Regions from separate parts of the Shewanella sp. 10N.286.52.C2 genome, predicted to be linked through region 1. Evidence: riboswitches for the same ligand, from Rfam matches in the RefSeq annotation. Region 1 holds a riboswitch; the other holds the start of a gene.
The links. Region 1 has a riboswitch for lysine ahead of BCU94_RS16505 (Na+/H+ antiporter NhaC family protein). Riboswitches for the same ligand answer to the same signal wherever they lie in the genome.
Positions count from the first base shown of each region.

Region 2: another riboswitch for lysine. It lies ahead of lysC (lysine-sensitive aspartokinase 3); the one in region 1 lies ahead of BCU94_RS16505 (Na+/H+ antiporter NhaC family protein).

Region 1 covers NZ_MCTV01000049.1:9,152-12,581, forward strand. The annotation lists gene BCU94_RS16495 (electron transfer flavoprotein subunit beta/FixA family protein) at 1-109, shown strand, start outside; gene BCU94_RS16500 (FAD-binding protein) at 112-1,035, shown strand; lysine riboswitch at 1,433-1,653, shown strand; gene BCU94_RS16505 (Na+/H+ antiporter NhaC family protein) at 1,731-3,287, shown strand.
Region 2 covers NZ_MCTV01000001.1:124,373-127,802, reverse strand. The annotation lists gene arcA (two-component system response regulator ArcA) at 1-297, opposite strand, end outside; gene BCU94_RS00495 (DUF3293 domain-containing protein) at 1,001-1,438, shown strand; lysine riboswitch at 1,856-2,032, shown strand; gene lysC (lysine-sensitive aspartokinase 3) at 2,281-3,430, shown strand, end outside.

The DNA.
Region 1 (3,430 bases):
TCAAACCATTATAAAAGTCACCCCTCCAGCTGAGCGTAAAGCTGGCATCATGGTGAATTCAGTGGCTGAATTAGTTGAAAAGTTAAAAAATGAAGCGAAGGTGATCTAATTATGACTATTTTAGTATTAGCTGAACATGATAACGCAAGCTTAAAATTAGATACCGCTAAAGCAGTAAGCGCAGCGGTTGCCATTGGTGGTGATGTGCATGTGTTAGTTGCTGGTAGTGATTGCGCTGCAGCAGTTACCGCAGCGCAAGCATTAACAGGCGTAAGCAAGGTATTAGTTGCTGATAATGCTGTGTATCAAGCGCAACTAGCAGAAAACCTTTCACAGTTAGTGGTTAACCTTGCAGGTGATTACGAACATATTATTTCTGCGGCTAGCAGTGTCGGTAAAGATACCCTGCCACGAGTCGCGGCGTTATTAGATGTGGCGCAAATTTCTGAAGTGATTGAAGTTGTAAGCCCAGATACCTTCGTGCGTCCTGTTTATGCCGGCTCGGCATTAGCGACAGTGCAAAGTTTAGATGCGGTTAAAGTGCTAACAGTACGAACCAGTGCTTTTGATGCCGCAACCAATGACGGCAGTGCAGAAGCGGTTATGGTTGATTTTGTTGCCACAGCAGCGGCAGAATTTGTTTCGCAAACATTAACTGAATCAGAGCGTCCTGAGCTTGGCAGTGCTGGGGTGATTGTTTCCGGCGGCCGCGGTATGGGCAGTGGTGAGAACTTTGCTATTTTAGAAGCGCTTGCTGATAAATTAACTGCTGCTGTTGGTGCTTCGCGCGCAGCTGTTGATGCTGGCTTTGTACCGAATGATTTACAAGTAGGTCAAACTGGTAAAATTGTCGCACCTGATCTGTATATTGCTGTAGGTATCTCAGGGGCTATTCAGCATCTTGCTGGTATGAAAGACTCTAAAGTCATTGTGGCAATCAACAAAGATCCTGAAGCGCCGATTTTCCAGGTTGCAGATTATGGTCTGGAAGCTGATTTGTTTGAAGCGATCCCTGAGCTAACTAATTTGCTATAGTCCTTAATTAGAGCCCTAAATAAGAGTCCTAAATAATGCTCTTTATAATAGGATTATGGCTTACGCTAGTTTTTTAGTGAGTTAATATCCACTAATAAAAAACGGCACTAAAAGGCTTTTACCGAGAGGTAAAAGCCTTTTTTAATGTTCCGTAGATAGTTGCTGCCAATTTATACTAATGCGTTGTTATTTGCGGTGCTGTTCTATCAGTGAGCAAAAATTACCACTGCGTTAAATATGAACCCTTGCTAATAAAAGGTTACACTGGTGCTGCGTCAATGTGCGCGGTTTTAGTTGTGATGTTATATATTACAAGATAATCAAGTTTTATCTGGCAATGATGCTACTGCTTATGTTTGTATGATGGGGTGTTGATATACAGAGCCTTTCTGTTGTTAGCATAAGTAGAGGTGCATTAAGTATCAGTACGGGTGAGTTGGGTGATGCCAATAACTTATTCGGAAAGGATTTAGTGCCGAAGTAAATGGATTCTATCAAAACCATTTATTGGGGCAGTTACCGAAAGGGACTGCACTGTCATGGTAATTTCTATCCGAAAGGGTAGAAGAATATATATCGACAACGATATTGATATTACTGTGGAGTGCTACTGAAAAGAATTTCGTTTACGTATTCAACGTAAACTTGCCTTATCAGTTATTCTCCATTCGTACTCAACGAAGAAATTATAAGAAATGATGATAACAAGTTACGCCGATTCGGCTCTCTCGCTTTTGCCACCAGTAGTGGCTATTTTGCTCGCAGTATTAACTCGCCGAGTCTTACTTTCATTGGGCTTAGGTATTATCACCGGGGTGTTTTTACTCGGTGATTTTTCAGTTAGCGCTGCAGCCTCAAATTTACTGACTACCGTCACGGGTCTAGTTTGGGATGATGGCGCGCTCAATTCATGGAACCTACAAATTTTAGGTTTCTTGGTGATTTTGGGCATGATCACGGCATTAATCACGGTAAGTGGTTCAGCTCGCGCCTTTGCTGATTGGGCTCATCAACGTATTCGCAATAAACGTGATGCCAAGTTGATGACTATCTTCCTTGGTGTTGTAGTGTTTATTGATGACTACTTTAACAGTATTGTGGTGGGATCTATTGCACGTCCAATCACCGACCGTTACCACATTTCACGGGCTAAATTAGCCTACTTATTGGATTCAACAGCGGCACCAATTTGTGTTATCTCGCCTGTTTCAAGCTGGGGGGCGTACATTATCGCCCTGATCGGCGGGATTTTAACGGCTCATGGCTTTGCTGATACAGGGCATTTAAGTGTGTTCCTGCAAATGATCCCAATGAACTTTTATGCCATTTTTGCATTATTATTATTGGTGTGTGTGGCGTTATTTGGTTTAGATATTGGCCCAATGCGTAAGCATGAACAAAATGCCCAAAAGGGTGAGTTGTTCGACGAATCTAAAGGCTTACCACCAGGAGCCACAGCCGATTTACCAGAAGCGGAAACCGGTAAAATCATTGGCTTATTCTTACCTATATTAGTGTTAGTTGCGGCAACCTTCTATTTCATGGTGGCGTCAGGCGCTGATGCATTATCAGCTAATGATTTACCTTTTAGCATTTTAGGAGCATTTGAAAATACTGAAGTGAGCTCGTCACTATTTTACGGTTCACTGGTGGGGTTAGCGGTCACCTTAGTATTAACTGTGAAGCAAAAAATTGCTCTGCCTATGGTGTTCACTGGCATCAAACTTGGCGCTAAATCAATGCTACCTGCCATTTATATTTTGTTATTTGCTTGGACGATTTCAACGGTTATTGGCAACCTTGAAACCGGTAAATACATGGCCAGTTTAGCCACAGGCAATATTCCATTTGCGATGCTACCTGCAGTATTATTTTTATTAGCAGGCCTAACCGCATTTGCAACCGGCACCAGCTGGGGTACCTTCGGTATCATGTTGCCAATTGCAGCTGATATGGCGATGGGCAGTGATAGCACTATGATGTTACCTATGCTTGCAGCCGTGTTATCTGGTGCAGTATTTGGCGATCATTGTTCACCGATTTCAGATACCACTATCTTGTCGTCAACGGGGGCGAGTTGTCACCATATCGATCACGTAATGACGCAATTACCTTATGCGTTAATCGTGGCGGTCATTAGTATTATTGGCTACGGTGTATTAGGTTTTACCGCGTCAGTGGCCATGGGCTTGGTCACCTGTAGTGTGCTATTTGTATTAAGCGTTATTGGACTGAAGTTGATCACTAAATAGCGTAAGCTAACTCGGTTTGATTTAAGCTTATCGCGAACTTTAGATATAGCTAACTTGTATGAAAATGCCGCTCAGATGAGCGGCATTTTTTATGTTTTAAAATCAAGGCTGCATAATAAAGTGGTATATATAAGCTAAATATC
Region 2 (3,430 bases), on a different contig from region 1:
GTCATCAGCGCCAATTTCTAAACCAAGGATCTTATCAACTTCGTTATCACGGCCAGTAAGGAAAATAAGGCCAATGTTATTAATTTCACGAAGTTCACGGGCTAATAATAAACCGTTTTTACCAGGAAGGTTGATATCCATAACAACAAGATTAATCTTATTATCCTGCATGGCTTTATGCATTTCTGCGCCATCGTTTGCTTCAGTTACTACATACCCTTCGGCTTCAAAAATACTACGTAGAGTATTACGGGTTACAGCTTCATCTTCAACAATAAGAATGTGTGGGTTTTGCATGTCATTTACCTAAATTAAAAACAATTCGATTCTAGTCATGTTGCACTAGGGCTGTGGCGTTATATAGCTAAGAAAACGCCGATAATTTATAAATTCACGATAGGTGTTTATCTATGTCTGCCCTGAACAAAACACGCTTCATGACTAACTACAATATATAAACCAGTTTAAGGCACTAATATTTATCGCACTTCTATAAAAGAGTTATACGTGACGTAAATTTTGATCATAAAAAATCAATATTCAGATCGTATGCTGAGCTTGAGTAAGCTCACAACCTGTCAAAATATCTGTAAAACCGATGATTCATATAAACTAAGAGATTAAATTGCTGATTAAAGTTCCTTCGCAACCTAATTTTGTCCTACATTTATATTCAGTCTTTTAAAATGTAGAACACATTTTAAAAGCTTGAACACTTTACCAAGATTTAATTTCAGTAAATGTAGTCGCTTGTGTCACAACTTAGCGTTATGTAGCAAAATCTAGCTAGTGTGAGATATTGTACTCGTTTTAGGCATTTGTTAACAAATGAAATGTTAACAAATTTACGGGGAAGATTTGTTACAAAAATGCTTTTTGGTGTAAGCTTATGATTTTTAAGTCAAATATAATTATTGTTCTTGTGACTTACATCACACAGGGTGTTGGTCCAAGTCTTGGTTTGCTACACTGAATTGGTCTTAATTGAGAAAAATAAATGATGAATAATTCAATAGATAACCTTTGGTTTAAGTATCAAGGGACCCAATTTCTACTTACTCAGCGCCTTTCTTACGCTGTCCCCTTCGCCATTGTCACCGCCCATAATCCCTTAGGCAGCCAATTGAATCCGTGTCAAAACCGTTTGTTAGATAGGCGACTTCAACGGAAAATTCAGCAATTTAAAAGCCCCTATCGTTGCTTAATTGGCGCGGCGCCAGACTTATCTCATATGGAAAAAAGTTGGGCAGTCTTTATAGAAAAAGACCAAGCGTTAGCGTTAGGCCGAGAGTTTAAACAGCTCGCTATTTACTATGTTGATAATGGGGTGTTGTCATTACTTGCCTGTGGTGAAGCACCTGACAAGGAAGTGTTAATTGGCGAGTTTGGCCCACGAACGGTTTTAGTTAATGAATTACCTGATTTGCACGATGAATAACATGATCGGCGATTAAGTGACATTTGTATCAGTTATCGAGGATGTTTAATATCAGTAACTCCTTCTATAGGTACTTAGTTAAGTGCCTTTTTTTATTGTTATTTTTATATTTTTATTAGGGCAATGGCTATTTATATACTGTTGAAACTTGATTGTTAATATTGAAGCTTAATTGTGCAGTTTAGTTGAAGGTTTTAACTCAATAACCTCGAATTTACATTGAGGTTATTACTTTTTATTTTTTAATCACTATTGTTTTATATCACTTTTTTGTTTCAAATTATAAATAACAGCTTACATGATACTATTTTGAGCTCAGTGTCTCTATTTACGTATTGTGTTATTTGACGACTTTATGGCATATCCCAATTGACTTGAGTTGTTATTTATTGGTATTTTCATGCTCTTCCTGTGGGAAGAAACAGAAGAGGAGCGTTAGCTAGGTAGTAAGTTCGAGGAAAACCAATTCCTATGACAGCTTATGAGGGAGATTAGCGCCGAGGTACTGGTATGTTTGGTTGGCATTCGGTATCGGTCGTTTAGGTTGAATCCTAGCGATTGTCACCTATTTTTTGGTGGAGAGCTTCTGGTGAAAGATTGCTGTTTCCCTTCTTTAAGGGTGCGTTATCACTGCACCAGGCTCTTCGAACGAAGTAAGTTCGGAGTGTAATCATGTTTTTACGTATTAAATTTCAAGTTGTTCCAATACTGTGTACTCAGTTTATGTCTACTCAGTCCATGTCTACTGAAAGTATGTTTAGTCAAAGTTTGTCTGCTAAAACTTTGTCTACTAAAACTTTGTCTAGTAAAAGTTCGTCTGCGAATGTCGTGGAGGTATCAGCATGAGTTTAGTTGTTGCTAAGTTCGGTGGCACCTCAGTTGCTGATTTTGACGCCATGAACCGCTGTGCGGACATTATTTTAGCCAATGCCAATACCCGCGTCGTTGTTGTTAGTGCTTCTAGCGGTGTCACTAATTTACTGGTTGAGTTAACTCAAGCCAATGTGAACGACCAACGCCGCTTAAGTTTAGTCACTCAAATTGCTAAAATTCAATATGACATTGTTGATAAGCTGGCGCGTCCACAAGATGTAGCTGCTACGATTGATAAGCTATTAAGCAGAATGGCAGTGCTTAGTGATAAGTTAGTGCTCGATAGAAGCAAAGCCATCATTGATGAGCTGTTATCCATGGGTGAGCAATGTTCATCATTATTGTTCTCTGCGGTTATTCGCCAAAAAGGCACGCCATCAAGTTCATTTGATGTGCGCCAAGTATTAAGAACCGATAGCCATTTTGGTAAAGCAGAGCCGCAAATTGAGCAAATTGCGCTCCTAGGCGCTGAGCATTTACAGCCGTTATTGGCTCAGCAAGTGATCGTGACTCAAGGTTTTATTGGCGCTGATGAAGCAGGCAACACCACCACCTTAGGCCGTGGCGGCAGTGATTATTCAGCTGCGTTATTAGCTGAAGCCTTAAAAGCAGATGCGGTAGAGATTTGGACTGATGTGGCCGGAATTTATACCACTGACCCACGTTTAGCGCCTAATGCGAGACCTATCGCTGAAATTAGCTTTAATGAAGCGGCTGAGATGGCTACCTTTGGCGCTAAAGTATTACACCCTGCGACGATTTTACCGGCCGTGCGTCAACAAATTCAGGTGTTTGTTGGTTCCAGTAAAGCACCTGAACAAGGTGGAACTTGGATCCGTCATCAAGTAGAAGATGCCCCGGTTTATCGAGCTGTGGCTCTAAGACGCGATCAAACTTTATTAAACCTGCATAGCTTACAAATGCTCCATGCTCAGGGCTTTTTAGCGCACACCTTTGCCACGCTTGCTAAGCATAAAATTTCAGTTGATTTGATTACCACCTCAGAAGTTAATGTGTCACTAACGCTTGATAAAACCGGTTCTGACTCCAGCGGGCAGGGGTTATTAAGCGAGTCATTACTGCAAGAACTATCACAAAATTGCCGTGTAAGAGTGGAAG